4 regions of the Streptomyces sp. NBC_00683 genome follow, and region 3 is predicted to be linked to each of the others. Evidence: riboswitches for the same ligand, from Rfam matches in the RefSeq annotation. Region 3 holds a riboswitch; each other region holds the start of a gene.
What was found. Region 3 has a riboswitch for cyclic di-AMP ahead of OG257_RS15355 (C40 family peptidase). Riboswitches for the same ligand answer to the same signal wherever they lie in the genome.

Region 1 (5,541 bases), 1.6 Mb from region 3:
CTCCTGAACATCGACCCGCCGGACCACACCCGGCTGCGCCGGCTCGTCTCCAAGGCGTTCACTCCGCGCCGGGTCGCCGAGTTCGCGCCGCGCGTGCAGGAGCTGACGGACCGCCTCATCGACACGTTCATCGAGGAGGGGAAGGCGGACCTCATCCACGACTTCGCCTTCCCGCTCCCCATCTACGCGATCTGTGACCTGCTGGGGGTGCCTCCGGAGGACCAGGACGACTTCCGGGACTGGGCGGGCATGATGATCAGGCACGGCGGCGGACCGCGCGGCGGGGTGGCCAGGTCGGTCAAGAAGATGCGCGGCTACCTTGCCGAACTCATCCACCGCAAAAGGGAGAATCCCGGCGACGACCTGATCTCGGGACTCATCCGGGCAAGTGACCACGGTGAGCACCTCACCGAGAACGAAGCCGCGGCGATGGCGTTCATCCTGCTGTTCGCCGGTTTCGAGACCACGGTCAACCTCATCGGCAACGGCACCTACGCCCTGCTGCGCAATCCGGAACAGCGCGAGCTGCTCCAGCGCTCGGTCGAGGCCGGGGAGACGGAGCTGCTGGCCACGGGAATCGAGGAGTTGCTGCGGTACGACGGCCCGGTGGAGCTCGCCACCTGGCGCTACGCCACCGAACCCGTGACGCTCGGCGGACAGCGCATCGAGGCCGGGGACCCCGTTCTTGTGGTGCTGGCCGCCGCCGACCGGGACCCGGAGCGCTTCCGCGATGCGGACACGCTGGATCTCGCACGGAGTGACAATCAGCACCTCGGGTACGGGCACGGCATCCACTACTGCCTGGGTGCGCCGCTGGCCCGGCTGGAGGGCCAGGCGGCGTTGGCGACGCTGTTGCGACGCCTCCCCGACCTGCGGCTTGCTGCGGAACCTACCGATTTGCGGTGGCGGGGCGGGCTCATCATGCGCGGACTTCGCACTCTTCCCGTGGAGTTCGATCCCGGACAGCGCTCCGAAAAAAGTGACACTCTGTCAACTCTGTGACTTTCACGTGATCTCCGCTGCATCGACTTGTGACACACGTTCGAGTACGGCTAGGTTCACCGTTCGACTCACCAGTCACACGTCAGTCACACGGAAGGCAATCCCATGGGCTCCGCGAACGGCAGACACCGTCGCCCTCGGCAGGCACCCGCCATCGTCGTCGCCGCAGGCGTCACAGGGTCGGCCATCGCCATTCCGCTGCTCGGTGCGACCGGCGCGCACGCAGCCGACGCCTCGACCTGGGACCGGGTCGCCGAGTGCGAGAGCGGTGGCATGTGGAGCGCCGACCTCGGCAACGGCTACTACGGCGGCCTGCAGCTCTCGCAGGACACCTGGTCGGCCTACGGCGGTACGGCGTTCGCGCCCCGCGCCGACCTGGCCAGCCGCTCGCAGCAGATATCCGTGGCGGAGAAGGTGCTCGACGACCAGGGGGTGACGGCGTGGGCCAGCTGCGCGGTGATCTCCGGGCTCGCGCTGGACAACACGCTCCCGGGTGTCGACCCGGGCAGTGAGCCGACCGCCGAGCCGTCGGACACCGCGACCCCGTCCGACGATGCGTCCGCCACCCCCTCGTCCGATGCGTCGGACGACGCGAGCGGGAACCGGAACACGGACAACAAGGGCAGCGAAACCGCCAAAGCCGACAAGTCGACCGGATCGGACAAGGCTGATCCTTCGGCCTCTCCCTCGCCGGAGGCGTCCGAGACCTCTGACGGTTCGACGGAGGCGCCGGGCGGCAAGCACCGTGGCACGCCGGCCCCGGAGGCCGGCACGGGCTCGACGGACGGGCGCGAGTCCGGCCGGCACGCCTCGCGCGGGGACGCCGACGCACGCAAGGGCGGCGACGGCACCTACACCGTCCGCGCGGGCGACAACCTCTGGGCGATCGCGGACGCGCAGGAGCTGCCCGGAGGCTGGACGGCGCTCTACGAGGCCAACAAGGACGAGCTGGGTTCCGACCCGGACCTGATCCTTCCCGGGCAGAACCTCGACCTGGGCCTCGACCTGGGTGCCAAGGCGGACGAAAAGACCGCCGGGGCCGGTGCGGAAGCCGCCGCGGGCAACTGATCCAATTCGGGAAAACACCCCATAATCGGGGGCAGTTCAGAGGCCTATGTCCACTTATGTCTAAGTGAGACATGGGTCTCTTTGCGTCAACTCACGCTTCTCGTCCGCCCGGTTCGCCGATGACGCCTCCGACCTGCGAAAACGATCCTTCGCCAGTTGCGGGTAAGGCCTGATTGTCCGTGATGTCCATCTTTGAATGTGGGGGTTGCCTATGTTTACGGTCGGAACCGCTCGCACCGCGGGCACCTTCGACCGTCACGCCGAATCCTGCCGTCGGCCGAAGGGATTCGACGCGTAAAGCGCCGTAGGCAGGAGCGGGGGACCCAGGTAAGTGCCGGACCCGGCCGTCGGAAGACGGGTGAGGGCCGGCTGGGGGTGAAGTCGCTTGCCAGTGCGAGCGACCGGGCAACTCACAGGCCCGAACCCGACAGCTCACCTCGTAGGCGTCGGTGAGGAGAACCATGCTGCTTTCGAGCAAGGGCAAGCACCGTCGCCCGTCCAAGGCCGTCCGTATCGCCACCCTGGCCGGCGTCACCGGTGCCGCAGTCGCCGTTCCGCTGATGGGTGCGACCGGCGCCTCCGCCGCCTCCGTCGCCACGTGGGACGCCGTCGCGCAGTGCGAGTCCGGTGGCAACTGGTCCATCAACACCGGCAACGGCTACTACGGCGGCCTGCAGTTCTCGCAGTCCAGCTGGGCAGCCGCCGGCGGCACGCAGTTCGCCGCCCGCGCCGACCTGGCCTCCAAGGCTCAGCAGATCACCGCCGCCGAGAAGCTCCTCGACCTGCAGGGCCCGGGCGCCTGGGCGTGCGCCGGTGCCGGCGGCCTCGCCAACGACGGTGTGGACCCGGGTGTCGACGCCTCCGCGCCGAGCGCCGACAAGGCCGCCCAGCCGGAGCGCAAGGCCGAGCAGCCCACCACGCGCAGCGAGAAGCGCACCGCCCCCGAGGCCTCGAAGACCGTCACGACCCCGACCGGGGACAAGGTCAAGAAGGGTGACGGCGAGTACAAGGTGAAGGCCGGCGACACCCTGAGCACGATCGCCGAGGCGAAGAAGGTCAAGGGCGGCTGGCAGAAGCTGTTCAAGCTCAACGACGACATCGTCGAGGACGCCGACCTGATCTTCCCGGGTCAGCAGCTCCACCTGAAGTAGTCCCGGGTCTCTCCTCCCCGAAGGCTTCGGGGCCGCGTAGGGGTGTCCGGCGGCACCCCACGCGTTCCCTCCCGGCCCGGCGCACTCACCCCCGTGTGCGCCGGGCCGGGGTCGTGTCCGCGGTGCGCCGCACGGCCGCGCCGCGTGCGTGATCGTTCAACTATTGTGGTTACTCGTCAGTAGATTTCTGGACCTTTGCCCGGAATGCAGGCCCTTGGGTCCTTTTTCGTCCCAGGGGACGGGCGGTCGGCCGACGCAGGGGGCCGAGCCGGTTAGGCTCGTGGCGCAAGGCCACAGTGACCCTGCACAACCAGCGTCATATCCCAGAAGGAGATGCCTCGTGCCGTCCATCGACGTCGTCGTAGCCAGGGAAATCCTCGACTCCCGGGGCAACCCCACGGTCGAGGTCGAGGTTGGCCTCGACGACGGCAGCACGGGACGTGCTGCTGTTCCGTCCGGCGCCTCCACCGGTGCGTTCGAGGCCATTGAGCTTCGCGACGGCGACCCCAACCGGTACCACGGCAAGGGTGTCGAGAAGGCCGTCCTCGCCGTCATCGAGCAGATCGGCCCGGAGCTCGTCGGTTACGACGCCACCGAGCAGCGCCTCATCGACCAGGCGATGTTCGACCTCGACGCCACCGAGAACAAGGGCTCCCTCGGCGCCAACGCCATCCTCGGCGTCTCGCTGGCCGTGGCCCACGCCGCGTCCGAGGCGTCCGACCTGCCGCTCTTCCGCTACCTCGGCGGCCCGAACGCGCACCTGCTGCCCGTTCCGATGATGAACATCCTGAACGGCGGCTCGCACGCCGACTCCAACGTGGACATCCAGGAGTTCATGATCGCGCCGATCGGCGCCGAGTCCTTCTCCGAGGCCCTTCGCTGGGGCGCGGAGATCTACCACACGCTGAAGAAGGTCCTCAAGACCAAGGGCCTGTCCACCGGTCTCGGTGACGAGGGCGGCTTCGCCCCGAACCTCGAGTCCAACCGCGCCGCCCTGGACCTGATCCTCGAAGCCGTCAAGGAAGCCGGCTACGTTCCGGGCCGCGACATCGCGCTCGCCCTCGACGTTGCCGCGTCCGAGTTCTACAAGGACGGCAAGTACGAGTTCGAGGGCAAGTCCCGCTCGGCCGCCGAGATGACCGAGTACTACGAGGAGCTCGTCTCCGCGTACCCGCTGGTCTCCATCGAGGACCCGCTGTACGAGGACGACTGGGCCGGCTGGAAGGTCATCACCGACAAGCTCGGCGGCAAGGTGCAGATCGTCGGTGACGACCTGTTCGTCACCAACCCCGAGCGCCTGGCCCGTGGCATCGAGGAGGGCTCGGCCAACGCCCTGCTCGTCAAGGTCAACCAGATCGGTTCGCTGACCGAGACCCTGGACGCCGTCGAGCTGGCCCAGCGCAACGGCTTCAAGTGCATGATGTCCCACCGCTCCGGTGAGACCGAGGACGTCACCATCGCCGACCTCGCCGTCGCCGTGAACTGCGGCCAGATCAAGACCGGCGCCCCGGCCCGCTCGGACCGTGTCGCCAAGTACAACCAGCTGCTGCGCATCGAGGAGATCCTCGACGACGCCGCGGTGTACGCGGGCCGTTCGGCGTTCCCGCGGTTCCGCTTCGAGGGCTGAGCGCCCGGCAGCAGGAGCTGAGCCCCGCTTCGCGGCACCAGCCTCCGTCCGTCCCCGCACTCGGTCCCGTACCGTGTGCGGGGACGGACGTGCGTAATGGGGAGGCGAGATGGCCGGGAAGGACCGCGACCGGTTCTCCACCGCGACCAGGCTGCGGCTGCTCGGGGAGCAGACCGCGGCCCGCGTGTACCGGTCCCAGAACCGCCGCCAGGCCCGCCGCTCCCGGCTCACCGGCAGGGCCGCGTTCCTGGCTCTGATCGTCTGCTCCCTGGTCGTCGCCCTCGCCTACCCGATGCGGCAGTACATCTCCCAGCGCGACGAGATCGCCGATCAGGAGAGGCTCACGCAGGAGGCGCACCGGCGGACCGAGGAGCTGCGCGACGAGAAGGCGCGGCTCAAGGACGACGCGTACATCCGGCGACTTGCGCGTGAGCACCTCCACTACGTCTCGCCCGGGGAGACCGGTTATACGGTGATCGACCCGGACGCGGCCGAGGTGCGCCGCGGTGAACCGGGTGCGACGGGCAGGCCCTGGCACTCGAACCTCTGGGACGGCGTCGACAGCGCAGACCGCGGCTGACCCCGTCCCGTACACACAGACCGACCGATGACATTCAAGGCAGGCATGGACACGCCCCCTCCGCAGACCGAATCCACCGCGCCCACCGAGGCGGACATCGCCGCGTTCGAGCA
Region 2 (5,541 bases), 620 kb from region 3:
CGCCGGGTAGGGCATCGGCGCCGTGAAGTGGAAGGCGGGTTTGCCCGGTTCGTTCACGACCGCGAGGGTCTCGCCCAGGGCGTCCGGGTCCGCCGTCGAGGACCAGACGACACCGCACACCTTCTGGCCGTGGAGCTCCTCCGGGAACGGGGGCGCGGGCGGGACGGTCATCGACGCGAAGAAGCCGTACAGATCGTCGGGCGCCTGCGGCAGGAACTCGCGGTACCAGCGCATGACGTCGGGGAGGAGGTCCAGCGGCCACACGGTGATGCCGACACCCACGGTGTCCACGGGGTGCAGCTCGAAGTCGAACGACGTCACGATGCCGAAGTTCCCGCCGCCGCCGCGCAGCGCCCAGAAGAGGTCGGCGTTCTCGCTCGCGTTCGTCGTGACGAAGCCGCCGTCGGCCAGGACGACGTCGGCGGACACCAGATTGTCCGCCGTGAGGCCGTACTTGCGGGTGAGGTAGCCGTGTCCGCCGCCGAGGGTGAGGCCCCCGACACCCGTGGTGGACATGATGCCCGCGGGGGTGCCGAGGCCGAACGCGTGGGCGGCGTGGTCGAGGTCGCCCAGCTTCGCCCCGCCGTCGACCTGCGCGGTCTGGGTGGCCGGGTCGACGCGCACGCCGCGCATCGGCGACAGGTCGATCGTGACGGCGTCGTCGACGAGGCAGAGACCGGGTCCGCTGTGTCCGCCGCCCATCACCGCCACCTCGAGGCCGTGCGTGCGTACGAAGTCGACGGCTGCCATGACGTCCGCCGTGTCGTGGCACCGGACCACGGCCGCCGGTCTCCGGTCGATCATGGCGTTGTAGATCGTGCGGGACCGTGTGTACTCCGGGTCGTCCGGGCCGATGACGGGGCCGCGCAGTTCGGTCCGCATCGTTTCGAGTGTGGTGCCGTCCATGACCGTCTCCTTGCCGAAGCGTGTGCCGCACCCGGTCCGCCTGTGCCGGCCTTCGGTGCGGGTTTGCGCCGGCGCTCCGGCAACTTCGGTAGCCGGCGGAAGCGGACACCGCAGGACTGATAGCTCCAGCGTCCCGCCGCTGACGGAGCCGCGCACTCCGGCCCGCCCGTGCCTACGGGGGCATACGCACCCTGCCGCCGATGCGGACGGATGCTCCGCGGGGGCCGCGGGCACCGGCGATCCGGGCGGTGCCGGAGCGGGTAGCGGGGGGTCGCGGAGGTAAATGGTCAGGACCTCGTCCCGGATGGCGTAGTGTTGCACTCACAACGACGCGGGGTGGAGCAGCTCGGTAGCTCGCTGGGCTCATAACCCAGAGGTCGCAGGTTCAAATCCTGTCCCCGCTACTGAAAGACAGAGGCCCGGATCCTTTCGAGGATCCGGGCCTCTGTCGTATGCCGACGTCCGCCACGGCTGCCGTGCTTGACCTTGACGCAACGTAAAGATCTAGCGTTCTCGGCATGGAGTGGTCCATCCAGGAAATCGCCAGAAAGGCCGGCACCACGAGCCGCACGCTCCGGCACTACGGAGATCTCGGTCTCCTCGCGCCGAGCCGGATCGGGTCCAACGGCTACCGCTACTACGACCAGGACGCCCTCGTCCGGCTGCAGCGCATTCTGCTGCTGCGGGAGCTGGGTCTCTCGCTGCCCGCCATCAAGGACGTACTCGAGGGGCAGCGGGACACGTCGGTGGCGCTCCGGGCCCATCTGCGACTGCTGGAGCAGGAGCGGGAGCGCATCGGGCGGCAGATCGCCTCGGTGCGGACCACTCTCCACAAGACCGAGGAGGGAAGAGAGCTCATGGCCGAGGAAGTGTTCGACGGCTTCGATCACACGGTGTACGAGCAGGAGGTCACCGAGCGCTGGGGGCGGGACGCGTACGAGAAGGGCGACCGGTGGTGGCGATCGCTGAGCCGGGCGGAGCGCGACAGTTTCCGGGCCGCGCACGAGGCCGTCGCCCGTGACTACGGGCAGGCCAGGGCCGCGGGCATGGACCCGGGCAGCGAGCAGGTGCAGGACATCGCGCGGCGGCACTGCGAGTGGCTGTCGGTGACCGCGACGGCCACCCGGTCGTACGTGATCGGCCTCGGCGAGATGTACGTCGCCGATCCCCGCTTCGGGAAGAACTACGATCGGTACGGAGACGGCACCGCCGTCTTCGTACGGGATGCACTGACGATCTACGCGCAGCGCAGGCTCTCCGACTGACCATCGGGGCGCGGCGCTCGGCGCTCCTCCCTTTGGCCGACGACGAGTCGCCGCACGGCGCGGCTCCGGCCAGCCTGGTTGGAGCGCGGTACCGTCCGCAGCCGTGGGCGGACCGGGCAGGAGTGCACAGGTGGGGAAGCGGGAGAGGCGGCGCGGCGTAGCTGCTGGAGGTGCCCGCACCCGGCAGTTCGTACGTCTGCTGCCCGCACTGATGATCGCGGCCGGGGTGGTCTTCGACCTCAATACGCCGCCCGAGGTCAGTGCGATCCCCCTGTTCGCGGCGGCCCCGCTGATCGCCGCGCCGTTCTTCTCGCTGGCTAGCACGATCCGTACGGCCGTGGCCGCGATCCTGACGGTCCTGGCCATCCGGTTGTACGACGACACGATCTCGGACGTCGCCCCGGTCACCGAGCTGTTCACCCTGGTCACCGTTTCCGTGCTGGCCCTCGTCATCAACGGCGTCGTCCGGCGCAGCAACGAGCAGCTGGCCTCGGCCCGGGTCATCGCGGAGACCGCGATGCGCGCCGTGCTCCCGACGCCGGACGACCGGATCGGCGGGCTACTGGTCGCGGCGCGGTACGAGGCGGCGCAGGCGGACGAGTTCGTCGGCGGTGACCTGTTCGCCGTCGCGGACACCCCGCACGGGGTGCGGCTGGTCGTCGGGGACGTACGGGGCAAGGGGCTGGCCGCCGTGGAGGCGGTGGCCGTGGTGATCGGGGCGTTCAGGGAGGCCGCCGAGCAGGAGCTGTCGCTGGAGGGTGTGGCGCAGCGGCTGGAGCGGGCGCTGGCGCGGGAAGGGACCCGGCGCGGCGGGCTCGACTCGATGGAGGGGTTCGTCACCGCCGTGCTCGCCGAGATTCCGGCGGGCTCGGGGAGGTTGCGGATCGTCAACCGCGGTCACCCCGAGCCGATCCTGCTGCACGCGGACGGGGCGCTCGAGGTGCTGGCGCCGACCGTGCCGGCGCTGCCGATCGGGATGGGCCTGGGGGCGTGGCCGGACCGGTCGGACGAGTGGGAACTGCCTGCCGGGGCGACGCTCCTGGCGTTCACGGACGGCCTCTCCGAGGCGCGGGACGCGGACGGGGTCTTCTACGACCCGGCGGCCCGGCTGCGCGGCCGGATCTTCCCGGGGCCCGAGGAACTGCTCTCGGCGCTCACCGACGACGTACGGCTGCACACGAAGGGCCGTGCCGTGGACGACATGGCGCTGCTCGCGGTCGGCCGGCCCGCCCGGGGGCAGCCGGAGCGGCGGACGACTGTGAAGATCGTGGGGCGGGGCGATGGATGAGTGGTTGCCACGGTGTGTAGTCGAAGGGCACCGCTCCGCATAACATTTGACGCAACGTCAGAAATTGGTACCCCGACCGGGAATACTCAACTCGCCCGTTTCGGACCGTTAATCCCCTGAAAGTCCACGCCGGAGCCGTGAATGATCAACGGGAACAGCTTGGAATCGGACCCGGGTGTCTATTAACGTTCGATAACGCAGCGCGGTTGTCCCAGTCGTCGCAAGAGGCGGCACCGTGCGCGAGCGCCGAATTCCGCAAGGAAACCGGGGAACCACCTACATGGGGTGAATCGGGCACCTGTGTCTCGTAAGAGACGGAGATGCCCGTAGGAGACCTTCCTGCTCCGAACCCGTCAGCTAACCCGGTAGGCGAGAAGGAAGGAAAGGAGTGCGCCCACGTGGCGTCCAATCAGCCTGCCCCCGAGGCCCCGTCACCCTTCAGGTCCGACAGCTTCGGTGACGAGGGCAGGACATGGGAGGAATGGAACCCCACCGAGGAGTCCATCCGTCCCGTACGCGGCAGGCACCGTGTAGCCAAGCAGCGCGGCCTCGCCCGTAGCTCCACCGTCCTCGGTGTCGGCGTCATCGCGGCCGTCGGCGCGGGTGGCATGGCCACTGCGCAGAGCAAGCCGCCGGTCTCTATTTCTCTTCCCGATTCCATCGCGGACAACCTCCCCGACGCCAAGTCCCTGCCCGGCGTGAGCGCGTTCATGTCGGACGACGCGGCGGACAACGGCACGGTCGCCGCGTCCTCCCCGCTCACCACCGCCGGCATCACGGCCGCCGAGGCCGAGCAGGGCACGAGCAACGCCGGTGAGGCGCTGCGCGCCCGCATCCTCCAGCAGGCCGAGCAGCAGCAGGCCGGAGCCGAGGCCGAGGCCAAGGCCGCGGAGGAGAAGGCAGCGGCCGAAGCGGCCGCGGCCGCAGCCGCGAAGCAGCAGAGCGAGGCCGAGGCGAAGGCCGCCGCGGAGAAGAAGGCGGCGGAACTCGCGGCGAAGAAGAAGGCAGAGGCCGAGCGCCTCGCCAAGCTCGCCGCCAGCTACGCCCTCCCGACCTCCTCGTACACGATCACCTCGACCTTCGGCCAGGCCGGTTCGATGTGGTCCTCCGGCTACCACACCGGTCTCGACTTCGCGGCGCCGACCGGCACCCCGATCAAGGCCGTGCACAGCGGCACGGTGAAGTCGGCGGGCTGGTCGGGTTCGTACGGGTACCACACCGTCATCGAGCTCGACGACGGTACGGAGATCTCGTACAGCCACCAGTCCTCGATGGACGTCACCGCCGGCCAGCGGGTCACCACCGGTGAGACCATCGGCCGCGTCGGCGCCACCGGCAATGTGACCGGCCCTCACCTCCACCTGGAGGTCCACACCGCGGACGGCTCGGGCATCGACCCGATGAGCTGGCTGCGCAGCAAGGGTCTCTCGATCTGAGGTCTCCCGGTCCGAGGGCTCCGCGGCGCTTCCGCCGAGCCCTCGCCGGTGCTCCGCGGTGCTGCCGTCGAGCCCTCGCCGTTCCTGCGCCGAGCGTTCGCGCAGGCGGACGGCCCATCCGAACCCCGGCGGACGACGCCCCCTGAACCCCGGCGGCCCTGGCGCACCCCCCCCCGACGTCAGGGCTGCCGGTCTGCCCGCGGTCCGCATCCGTCGGAATAGTCGCCTGAGGGGACTGGTTTGTTCCAGGTATGACTTCACTCCGCACACTCGGTTCCTCGGGCCTCCAGGTCTTCCCGCTCGCTCTCGGCGGCAATGTCTTCGGCTGGACGGCCGATGAGGACGGGTCCTTCGCCGTCCTGGACGCGTACGCCGCGGCCGGCGGCAACTTCATCGACACGGCCGACTCGTACTCCGCCTGGGCCCCGGGCAACGAGGGCGGCGAGTCGGAGACGCTCGTCGGCAAGTGGCTGGCGTCGCGCTCCAACCGCTCCGACATCGTCGTCGCCACCAAGGTCGGCGCCCACCCCGAGTTCAAGGGGCTCGCCGGCGCGACCATCAAGGGCGCCGCCGAAGCCTCGCTGCGCCGGCTCGGCACCGACCACATCGACCTCTACTACACGCACTTCGACGACGAGACCGTCCC
Region 3 (5,541 bases):
CCTGGAACACCGGCGCCACGCCCGAGAACACGGCGTACGCACCCGAACAGACGTCGTACCCCTCGTACGAACACCAGTCGGCGCCCTACGAGTCCTACGAGACGGCCGAGTTCAGCGCCCACGGCGCCGGGACCGAGGCCACGGAGTACGCCGAGTCCGCGGACTACGCGGACACCAACGGGTACACCGGGACCGCGGACTACGCCGAGACCGCCGAGTTCGCGGAGACCGCCGACTACACGGGCACCGGCACCGACGGGGCCCTGGAAGCCGACGAGCCCGACCCGGCCGCCGAGGCCACCGGCACCGCGCACTCCGCCGACGCACACGCCGACGGCGACACCGACATCCCCGCGGCCCGCACCTCCACCGCCCAGCGCCCCGTGGGCCGTTCGGCCCCGCGCGGCGGTGGCGGCAGCCGAGGCCGGCGCCGCACCCCCGCCAAGCGTTCCGCCCTCCTCACCGTCGCCGTCCCCTCCGCCTGCGTCATGAGCGTCGCCGGCATCGCCGCCGCCTCCGTGAGCGGTGTCGGTGGCGCCGACGAGCAGAAGGACGACACCACGACCGTGGCTGCCGCCGACCCGGGCACCGTCAAGCCCGTCGCGGCCAACAACAAGCTGGACACCCAGCTCGCCAACCTCAGCGCCGACGCGGAGAACTTCGCGGACCGTGCCAGCCGCACCCAGGAGCGCATCGACCTGAAGGAGCGGCAGGCCGCCGAGAAGAAGAAGCGCGAGGAAGAGGCCGCCCGCCGCGAGGCAGCGCGCCCCAAGTTCGTCCTCCCGGTCAAGCAGCACGGCCTCAGCGCGTACTACGGCCAGGCCGGAGTGAACTGGATGTCCGTCCACACGGGCATCGACTTCCCCGTCGCGTACGGCACCCCCGTGATGGCGGCGACCGACGGCACCGTGCGCACCCAGTGGAACAGCGCCTACGGGAACATGGCCATCGTCACCGCGGCCGACGGCACCGAGACCTGGTACTGCCACCTCAGCACCACGAAGATCCGTTCGGGCTCGGTCAAGGCCGGCGACGTCATCGCGTTCTCCGGGAACTCCGGGAACTCCACCGGCCCGCACCTGCACTTCGAGGTACGGCCCGGCGGCGGCTCGGCTATCGACCCGATGCCGTGGCTCCGCAGCCACGGCATCAACCCCAACTGATCAGAGCTTCTCGACCGGCGCGTACCGCAGGAGGAGCTTCTTCGGCCGCTCGTCCCCGAAGTCGACCGTCGCCTTCGCCTGGTCGCCGAACCCCTCGACCGCCGTCACCGTGCCCAGTCCGAACTGGTCGTGCGTGACGCGGTCCCCGACCACCAGGGTGACCACCGGCTTGTCCGAGGTGCGCCGGGTCGCGAAGCCCGAGGGCCCCGACTTGGAGCGCGACGAGGACAGCGACGACGTGATCCCCGACGTCGGTCCCGCCGGAGCCGCCATCGGCCCCTTGCGCTTCCAGTCCAGGTGCTGGTCCGGGATCTCCTCCAGGAACCGCGACGGCGGGTTGTACGAGGGCTGACCCCACGCACTGCGCATCGCGGCCCGGGTCAGGTACAGCCGCTCACGGGCACGCGTGATGCCCACATAGGCGAGCCGGCGCTCCTCCTCGAGCTCCTTCACCTGTCCCAGCGCGCGCATGTGCGGGAAGACGCCGTCCTCCATGCCGGTCAGGAACACGACCGGGAACTCGAGGCCCTTGGCGGTGTGCAGCGTCATCAGGGTGACGACACCGGAGCCGTCCTCGTCCTCGTCGGGGATCTGGTCGGCGTCGGCGACGAGCGCGACCTTCTCCAGGAACTCGGCGAGGGTGCCCGCGCCCTCCTCCTCCGCCCGCTCCTGCTCGAACTCGAGGGCGACGGCGGCGAGCTCCTGGAGGTTCTCGATGCGGGTCTCGTCCTGCGGATCGGTGGACGCCTGGAGTTCGGCGAGATAGCCGGTCCGCTCCATGACGGCCTCCAGCACGACCGCCGGTCCGGCGCCGGACTCCACGATCGTGCGGAGCTCCTCCATCAGCGTGTTGAACCGCTTCACCGCGTTGGACGAGCGGGCCGCCATGCCGTACGCCTCGTCGACGCGGCGCAGTGCCTGCGGGAAGGAGATCTTCTCGCGCATCGACAGGGCGTCGATCATCGCCTCGGCACGGTCGCCGATGCCCCGCTTCGGCACGTTGAGGATGCGGCGCAGCGGGACGGTGTCCTCGGGGTTGGAGAGGACCCGGAGGTAGGCCAGGACGTCCCTGACCTCCTTGCGCTCGTAGAAGCGCACTCCGCCGACGACCTTGTAGGGCAGCCCGACGCGGATGAAGATCTCTTCGAAGACACGGGACTGGGCGTTCGTACGGTAGAAGACGGCGACGTCGCCCGCCTTCGCGTCCCCGGCGTCCGTCAGCCGGTCGATCTCGTCGGCGACGAACTGCGCCTCGTCGTGCTCGGTGTCGGCGACGTAGCCGGTGATCCGGGTGCCGGCGCCCGCGTTCGTCCAGAGGTTCTTGGGGCGGCGGCTCTCGTTGCGCTCGATGACGGCGTTGGCCGCGGACAGGATCGTCTGCGTGGAGCGGTAGTTCTGCTCCAGCATGATCGTCTTCGCGTCCGGGTAGTCCTCCTCGAACTGGAGGATGTTGCGGATGGTCGCGCCGCGGAAGGCGTAGATCGACTGGTCCGCGTCACCGACGACGCACAGCTCGCCCGGGGCGTCGGCCTCGCCCGCCGGGCCCACCAGCTCGCGTACGAGGGTGTACTGCGCGTGGTTGGTGTCCTGGTACTCGTCGACCATCACGTGCCGGAAGCGGCGGCGGTAGTGCTCGGCGACATCGGGGAACGCCTGGAGCAGGTGCACCGTCGTCATGATGATGTCGTCGAAGTCCAGCGCGTTGGCCTCGCGCAGCCGCGCCTGGTAGAGCGCGTAGGCCTGCGCCAGCGTCTTCTCGAAGCCGTCAGCGGCCTGACCCGCGAAGGTCTCCTCGTCGATCAGTTCGTTCTTCAGGTTCGAGACCTTCGCCGTGAACGACTTCGGCGGATAGCGCTTCGGGTCGAGGTCCAGGTCGCGGCAGACCAGCGCCATCAGCCGCTTGGAGTCGGCGGCGTCGTAGATCGAGAACGACGAGGTGAAGCCGAGGCGCTTCGACTCGCGGCGCAGGATCCGCACGCACGCGCTGTGGAAGGTCATGACCCACATGGCGTTGGCGCGCGGTCCGACGAGCTGCTCGACGCGCTCCTTCATCTCGCCCGCGGCCTTGTTGGTGAAGGTGATCGCGAGGATCTGCCCCGGGTGCACCCCGCGCTCGGCCAGCAGGTGGGCGATCCGGTGCGTCAGCACCCGGGTCTTGCCCGAGCCCGCCCCGGCGACGATGAGCAGCGGGGAGCCCGCGTGCACGACGGCGGCGCGCTGCTCGGTGTTCAGCCCGTCGAGCAGCGCGGCGGAGTCGACGACGGGGCGCGGGGCGCCGTCGCGGTAGTAGGCCTCGCGCGGCGGTGGGGGACCGTCGAAGACGCCCCCGAAGAGGTCCTCCGGCACCGCTTCGGGTGCGTGGTCCTCGGGGGGTGGCGGGGGGCCCTCGTCCGCTTGCTGGAGGCCGGTCAGGAAACTGTCGTCAAAGAGGCTGCTCATCGCCTGACGAGTCTAGGCGGCCGCACCGACACCCCGGGGCCGCATTCCGCACGAGGGCCAGATCCGTGCGCGCACCGAGACGGATCGCCCACAGTGCGTAGGGATTCGGAGGCACTTCCCGCAATAGGACCGGTCAATCCAGAAAGGTCACGGAAATGTATCGGGCATATCGGCCATCAACCTTCACAGGGGCACCACGGGTTGGCTAGCGTGCTCCGACGGGTGACCGTTACCCCCTTGAGGCGAACCACGCCGCGCGGGCACCCTCGCTGAATCCGTCGCTCCCGCACGGGAGTCCGGAACCGGGGACCCACACGCAGCACCGGGGTGAATCGGTCCGTCCCGCTGGACCGTAGGGCAGCCTTCCGTTCCGCCCGAACCCGACAGCTAACCCGGTAGGCGGTCCACGGAAGGAGATGCCGGCCTTGGCGTCGCATCGCAAACCGCGCACCCGTGTGCGCACCAGCTCCCCCGCCGTCGGTCTCACGACGGCGGCGCTCGCGTCCGTCACCCTGCTCTCCACGCAGAGCGCGACGGCCGCCCCTGCGGAGCCCAAGCCCAGCATCGAGGAAGTGCAGAAGAAGGTAGACGACCTCTACCGCCAGGCGGGAACGGCGACCCAGCAGTACAACAAGGCGAAGGCGGCCTCCACCCAGCAGCGCTCCAAGGTCGACGCGCTCCTCGAGGCCGCGGCCAAGCGTGCCGACAAGCTGAACGAGACGCGCCGGGAACTGGGCAACTACGCGGCCGCGCAGTACCGCAGCGGAGCGATAGCCCCCACGGCCACGTTCTTCCTCGCGGACGACCCGCAGTCGTACTTCGACCAGGACCAGCTGATGGCCCGGATGACCAGCCAGCAGCAGAAGGCGGTCGCCGACTTCCGTACGCAGCAGAGCGAGGCGGCGACCAAGCGGGTCGAGGCGACGAAGAGCCTGCAGACGCTCACCGAGTCGCAGACCACGCTGCGCACCAGCAAGCAGCAGGTGCAGAACAAGCTGGCCGAGGCGCGCACCCTGCTGTCGGAGCTGACCGCCGAGGAGAAGGCACGGCTCGCGGAGCTGGAGCGCAAGAAGGAGGCGGAGGCCAGGCGCAAGGCGGAGGAGCTCGCGCGCCAGCAGGCCGCCGCCGCGAAGGCGGAGGCGGACCGGGCGGCGGACGAGGCCTCGAAGGAGGAGGCGGGCACCGGAACCGGCACCGGCACGGGCTCCGACAGCAGCTACGCGTCGAAGGCGGACAAGGTCCTGGCCTTCGCACGGGACCAGATCGGCAAGCCGTACGTCTGGGGGGCGACGGGCCCGTCCTCGTACGACTGCTCCGGGCTGACGCAGGCCGCGTGGAAGGCGGCGGGCGTCGACCTGCCCCGCACCACCTGGGACCAGGTCGAGGTGGGCACCCGGGTGGCCACCGCCGATCTGAAGCCCGGTGACCTGGTCTTCTTCTACGACGACATCAGCCACGTCGGCATCTACAAGGGCGACGGGATGATGATCCACGCGCCGAAGCCGGGCGCGAACGTCCGCGAGGAGTCGATCTACTACATGCCGATCTACGGCAGCGTGCGCCCGGCGTAGCACGGAGCGCACGGACGGAACTGCCTACGGGCCCGGCACGCACCGGGCCCGTAGGGCTGCCCGGTCAGGTCCAGAGTGTGGCGATGAAGATGTTGGCGACCGTCAGCCCGCCGACCGCCATGAAGACGCCCTTGTCGACCTTCTCCTCGTCGCGCTTCACATAGACGAGCGCCAGGATCACGACCAGGAGCAGCAGCTTGATGCCGATCTTGATGTTGTTCACCGGCTGGTCGTCGAGCTGGTTGAACCCGACCAGGGCGAAACCCGTGACGAGCATCATCAGCGCACCGTGCAGCATGGCGGGTCCGAACCGCGCGGCACCCTTCCCCATGGCCGTCATCTGAGTGAGGAACCCACCCAGCAGGGAG
Region 4 (5,541 bases), 1.1 Mb from region 3:
TTACGGCACCATCTACGACAACATTCACCGATCGGGAACTTCGCCAGGTGCCGGTGCGCTTGCTTACAGTGGCAGGTCCGGCAGGAAATCCTGTATCGCGATCGAAGGGACGTACATGCCCATGGGTCACACGGCCACAGCCCAGGCCGGTTCCGGCGGCTTGACGGCGACCGAGCACCGCTTGGCCAACGGCCTGCGCGTGGTGCTCTCGGAGGACCATCTGACCCCGGTCGCCGCGGTCTGCCTCTGGTACGACGTCGGTTCCCGTCACGAGGTCAAGGGACGCACCGGCCTGGCTCACCTCTTCGAGCACCTGATGTTCCAGGGCTCCGGCCAGGTCAAGGGGAACGGACACTTCGAGCTGGTGCAGGGGGCCGGCGGTTCCCTCAACGGCACCACCAGCTTCGAGCGCACCAACTACTTCGAGACGATGCCCACGCACCAGCTGGAGCTCGCCCTGTGGCTCGAGGCCGACCGGATGGGCTCGCTGCTCGCCGCGCTCGACGACGAGTCCATGGAGAACCAGCGCGACGTCGTGAAGAACGAGCGCCGCCAGCGCTACGACAACGTTCCGTACGGCACGGCGTTCGAGAAGCTCACGGCCCTCGCGTACCCGGAGGGCCACCCGTACCACCACACGCCGATCGGCTCGATGGCCGATCTGGACGCGGCGACCCTGGACGACGCGCAGGCGTTCTTCCGCACGTACTACGCGCCCAACAACGCCGTGCTCTCGGTGGTCGGCGACATCGACCCGGAGCAGACGCTGGCCTGGATCGAGAAGTACTTCGGCTCCATCCCCTCGCACGACGGCAAGCAGCCGCCGCGCGACGGCACGCTGCCCGGCACCATCGGTGAGCAGCTGCGCGAAGTGGTGCACGAGGAGGTCCCCGCGCGTGCGCTGATGGCCGCCTACCGGCTGCCGCACGACGGCACCCGCGAGTGTGACGCCGCTGACCTGGCGCTGACCGTCCTCGGCGGCGGCGAGTCGTCCCGGCTGCACAACCGCCTGGTCCGCCGCGACCGTACGGCGGTGGCCGCGGGATTCGGGCTGCTCAGGCTCTCCGGAGCGCCCTCCCTGGGCTGGCTGGACGTCAAGACGTCCGGTGGTGTCGAGGTGCCGCAGATCGAGACGGCCGTCGACGAGGAGCTGGCCCGCTTCGCGGCCGAGGGCCCCACGCCCGAGGAAATGGAGCGTGCGCAGGCCCAGTTGGAGCGTGAGTGGCTGGACAGGCTCGGCACGGTCGCGGGCCGCGCCGACGAACTGTGCAGGTACGCCGTGCTGTTCGGCGACCCCCAGCTCGCCCTGACCGCCGTGCAGCGGGTGCTCGACGTCACCGCGCAGGAGGTCCAGGCGGCCGCCCAGGCGCATCTGCGTCCCGACAACCGGGCGGTCCTGGTCTACGAGCCGGTCGAGCCGGCGGACGAGGCCGAGGATGCCGCAGGCAGCACCGACGACCACGAGGGGGCCGAGAAGTGACCGACGCCGCCGTGACTGGAGTAGCGATGGAGTACCACCCGCAGCCGACCGCAGGCGAGGCCAGGCCCTGGGCCTTTCCCGCGCCCGATCGCGGCGCCCTGCCCAACGGCCTGACCGTGCTGCGCTGCCACCGCCCCGGCCAGCAGGTCGTCGCCGTGGAGATCTTCCTGGACGCGCCGCTCGACGCCGAGCCCGAGGGTCTGGACGGTGTGGCCACGATCATGGCGCGCGCGCTGTCCGAGGGCACCGACAAGCACTCCGCGGAGGAGTTCGCGGCCGAGCTGGAGCGCTGCGGTGCCACGCTCGACGCGCACGCCGACCACCCCGGTGTCCGGGTCTCGCTGGAGGTTCCGGTCTCCCGGCTCTCCAAGGCGCTCGGCCTGGTCGCCGAAGCGCTGCGGGCGCCTGCCTTCACCGAGAGCGAGGTGGAGCGCCTGGTGGGCAACCGGCTCGACGAGATTCCGCACGAGCAGGCCAACCCCGCCCGGCGTGCCGCCAAGCAGCTCTCCAAGGAGCTGTTCCCCGCAACGGCGCGGATGTCACGTCCGCGCCAGGGCACCGAGGAGACCGTCCGGCGGATCGACGCCGCGGGTGTGCGCGCCTTCTACGACGCCCATGTCCGCCCGTCCACCGCGACGGCCGTCATCGTCGGCGATCTCACGGGGGTCGATCTGGACACGCTGCTCGCGGACACCATCGGTGACTGGTCGGGCAATGCCGGCCAGTCGCGCCCGGTGCCGCCGATCACCGCGGACGACACCGGCCGAGTGGTGATCGTGGACCGTCCCGGAGCCGTGCAGACGCAGCTGCTGATCGGCCGGATCGGCGCCGACCGGCACGACAGCGTCTGGCCCGCCCAGGTCCTGGGCACGTACTGCCTGGGGGGCACCCTCACCTCCCGGCTGGACCGCGTCCTGCGCGAGGAGAAGGGCTACACCTACGGTGTCCGGGCCTTCGGCCAGGTGCTGCGCTCGACGGCACCCGGATCCGTGTCCGGGGCGACCGGCGCCGCGATGCTCGCCATCAGCGGCTCCGTGGACACGGAGTCCACCGGGCCGGCCCTGGACGACCTGTGGAAGGTCCTGCGCACCCTGGCTGCCGAGGGGCTCACGGACGCCGAGCGCGAGACCGCCGTGCAGAACCTCGTGGGGGTCGCCCCGCTGAAGTTCGAGACGGCGGCATCGGTCGCGGGCACCCTCGCCGACCAGGTGGAGCAGCACCTCCCGGACGACTACCAGGCCCAGCTGTACGCGCGCCTGGCGGAGACCGGCACGGTGGAGGCGACGGCCGCGGTCGTCAACGCGTTCCCCGTGGACCGGCTGGTCACGGTTCTCGTGGGAGACGCTTCGCAGATCGCGGAGCCCGTCAGGGCGCTGGGTATCGGCGAGGTGTCGGTCGTCACCGGCTGACGGAACGGAGCAGAGCGAACCCCGGCGAGTGCGTTCTCGCCGGGGTTCTCCCTTTTGTCTGAATTGGTGGAGAAAGTTCATGTATGGCCTGTGGGATGTGCGACAAAGCGACCTGTCCGTTTGGTGATTGAAAGTCGCCCGGCCTAGCGTCGGCTCGGCTGTCCGCCAGACGTATGCCGCATCCGCGGCGCCGGACAGTCATCGCCGAGTCCCCGTCAGGCGCGAGCCTGGGGAGCCGGGGACCCACGTAGTCCCTGGGGTGAATCGGATGTCCGCGTCTCGTACGAGGCGGGGGATCCGTAGGAGACCTTCCTGCTCCGAACCCGTCAGCTAACCCGGTAGGCGAGAAGGAAGGAAAGGATCAGCCCCTCCATGGCGTTCACCCGTGCCACCGGGAAGCACCGTGCCCCGAGCCGCCTGACGCGCAGGAGCGCCAAGGCCGCCGGCATCGCGGCTCTGGCCACCACCGGCGTCATCGGCGGAATGGCCTCCCCGGCCCTCGCCGCGGACTCCGAGGCCCTCACCGTCACCGGTCTGACCCAGGCCGTTGCCATCGACACCACTCTCGCCGCCCAGATCGACGCCCAGGCCGAGGCGCAGCAGCACCAGGCCGACGTCGTGGCGAAGGCGAAGGCCGAAGCGGCGGCCAAGGCGAAGGCCGAGGCCGAGGCGAAGCGCAAGGCCGAAGCCCGCGCCAAGGAGGTCCGTGAGGCCAAGGCGCGCGCCGCCCGCGCCGCCGAGCGCGCCCGGCTGAACTCCTTCCACCTCCCGGTCGCCGGCTCCTCCGTGACCACCGGCTACAAGTCCAGCGGTGCCCTCTGGTCCTCCGGCAGCCACTCCGGCATCGACTTCCGCGCCGCGTCCGGCAGCTCCGTCGTCGCCGTCGGCGCCGGAACGGTCGTCGAGGCGGGCTGGGGCGGCGCGTACGGCAACAACATCGTGCTCCGGATGACGGACGGCACGTACACCCAGTACGGCCACCTCTCCTCGATCGGCGTGTCCGTCGGACAGAGTGTCACCTCGGGGCAGCAGATAGGCCTGTCGGGCTCCACCGGCAACTCCACCGGACCGCACCTGCACTTCGAGGCGCGGACCACCCCGGAGTACGGATCCGACATGGACCCTGTCGCCTACCTCCGAGCACACGGTCTCCAGGTCTGAGACCTCCTGCCGCACAGCTTTGCGAAGGCCCCGGCACCTGCCGGGGCCTTCGTCGTGCCGCCCCGTACCGCTCCGCTGCGAACCTCCGCAGAAGTACTCGTCGGCCGGCAGATATCCATGGATTCCGCTCCGCCATCGGAAATTGCGGCTGATTGCAATAGAGTCACAGAACAGGCGTCGATCGGCCGCGTTTCGCGGGGATTAAGGCGGAGGTTCGGACATGCGCATTCCCGCGCATTCGGTATGCACGGCAATCCGTGACGACATCGTCTCCGGTGTCTTCGAACGCGGCAGCCGCCTCACCGAGGAGGTGCTCGCACGTCGGTACGGGGTCTCCCGCGTCCCGGTGCGCGAGGCACTGCGCACCCTGGAGTCCGAGGGGTTCGTCGTCACCCGCCGGCACGCCGGTGCCTGTGTCGCCGAGCCCACGGAGCAGGAGGCCGCCGACCTCCTGGAGATCCGCATGCTCCTGGAGCCACTGGGCGCGGCCCGCGCCGCCCAGCGTCGTACCGAGGCACACCTCAAAGTGCTCCGAGGCCTGGTCAGGCTGGGGCAGGAGCGGGTTCGCCGGGGCGAGGGGGAGGATCTGCGCTCGCTGGGCGGCTGGTTCCACGAGACGCTGGCCCAAGCCTCGGGCAGCCCCGCCCTCATCGCGCTGCTCACCCAGCTCAGGCACAAGATCACCTGGATGTACGCGGTCGAGCACCCGGCCCGCCCCGCCGATTCCTGGGCCGAGCACGGCGCCATCGTGGACGCCGTGGCGCGCGGTGACGCGGAACGGGCCAGGGCGCTGGCGGCCCAGCACGCCGAGCGGGCCAGCGCCGCCCACCGGCTGCGGCGCACGGACCGGCCCGGCCGCACGGCGGGTCCGGCCCGGGTGAGGACTTCGCAACATTCTGTAAACATCGCAGGTGTCCGGCATTAACAATGGCGCCGTATACAAAGAAGGGAATTCGGGAGGGCTTTCTTTTTGCTGCCCGAATTCAGGCCGCCTTCGCGGTCGTCCGGGACTTCCCGCAAACGAGAAAGCCGCGGCTCCCGATGGGGATACCGCGGCTTTGTCGTGGAAGTAATTCCGGTCCGGAACGGGCGGAATCAGACGGTCTCCGGAAGCTCCTCGAGCCCCTCGGTGACCAGCTTCGCCAGACGGTCCAGAGCGGCTTCGGCGTCGTCCGCCTCGGACGCGAGCACGATCTCCTCGCCACCCTGGGCGCCCAGGCCGAGCACGGCGAGCATGGAGGCGGCGTTCACCGGGTTGCCGTCAGCCTTGGCGATCGTCACGGGGACGCCGGAGGCCGTGGCGGCACGGACGAAGATGGATGCGGGGCGGGCGTGCAGGCCCTCGGCCCAACCGACGTTGACGCGGCGCTCAGCCATGGTTCTGCCCTTCACGAATCAATAGTTGTCTAGACCAGTCTCTCATGCAGTGCGCACTGCTGTGTCCGACCTCCGGCCAGGCCGCCACCGCCGATCGGCTCCCTCAGACTGCCC

Region 1: it holds a riboswitch for cyclic di-AMP, as region 3 does, so the genes downstream of both, OG257_RS22975 (transglycosylase family protein) here and OG257_RS15355 (C40 family peptidase) in region 3, are expected to answer to the same signal.
Region 2: it holds a riboswitch for cyclic di-AMP, as region 3 does, so the genes downstream of both, OG257_RS18440 (M23 family metallopeptidase) here and OG257_RS15355 (C40 family peptidase) in region 3, are expected to answer to the same signal.
Region 4: it holds a riboswitch for cyclic di-AMP, as region 3 does, so the genes downstream of both, OG257_RS10315 (M23 family metallopeptidase) here and OG257_RS15355 (C40 family peptidase) in region 3, are expected to answer to the same signal.

What each region holds. Positions count from the first base shown of each region.
Region 1 is NZ_CP109013.1:5,125,898-5,131,438, forward strand. It holds gene OG257_RS22965 (cytochrome P450 family protein) at 1-1,002, shown strand, start outside; gene OG257_RS22970 (transglycosylase family protein) at 1,108-2,070, shown strand; cyclic di-AMP (ydaO/yuaA leader) riboswitch at 2,361-2,531, shown strand; gene OG257_RS22975 (transglycosylase family protein) at 2,532-3,221, shown strand; gene eno (phosphopyruvate hydratase) at 3,562-4,848, shown strand; gene OG257_RS22985 (FtsB family cell division protein) at 4,958-5,428, shown strand; gene OG257_RS22990 (DUF501 domain-containing protein) at 5,474-5,541, shown strand, end outside.
Region 2 is NZ_CP109013.1:4,120,213-4,125,753, reverse strand. It holds gene OG257_RS18460 (FAD-binding oxidoreductase) at 1-906, opposite strand, end outside; tRNA gene OG257_RS18455 (tRNA-Met) at 1,237-1,310, shown strand; gene OG257_RS18450 (MerR family transcriptional regulator) at 1,425-2,171, shown strand; gene OG257_RS18445 (PP2C family protein-serine/threonine phosphatase) at 2,302-3,459, shown strand; cyclic di-AMP (ydaO/yuaA leader) riboswitch at 3,694-3,846, shown strand; gene OG257_RS18440 (M23 family metallopeptidase) at 3,858-4,895, shown strand; gene OG257_RS18435 (aldo/keto reductase) at 5,147-5,541, shown strand, end outside.
Region 3 is NZ_CP109013.1:3,497,016-3,502,556, forward strand. It holds gene OG257_RS15345 (M23 family metallopeptidase) at 1-1,163, shown strand, start outside; gene pcrA (DNA helicase PcrA) at 1,164-3,602, opposite strand; cyclic di-AMP (ydaO/yuaA leader) riboswitch at 3,860-4,020, shown strand; gene OG257_RS15355 (C40 family peptidase) at 4,019-5,173, shown strand; gene OG257_RS15360 (hypothetical protein) at 5,238-5,541, opposite strand, start outside.
Region 4 is NZ_CP109013.1:2,359,609-2,365,149, reverse strand. It holds gene OG257_RS10325 (M16 family metallopeptidase) at 116-1,480, shown strand; gene OG257_RS10320 (M16 family metallopeptidase) at 1,507-2,889, shown strand; cyclic di-AMP (ydaO/yuaA leader) riboswitch at 3,082-3,249, shown strand; gene OG257_RS10315 (M23 family metallopeptidase) at 3,262-4,050, shown strand; gene OG257_RS10310 (GntR family transcriptional regulator) at 4,271-4,975, shown strand; gene OG257_RS10305 (HPr family phosphocarrier protein) at 5,146-5,427, opposite strand.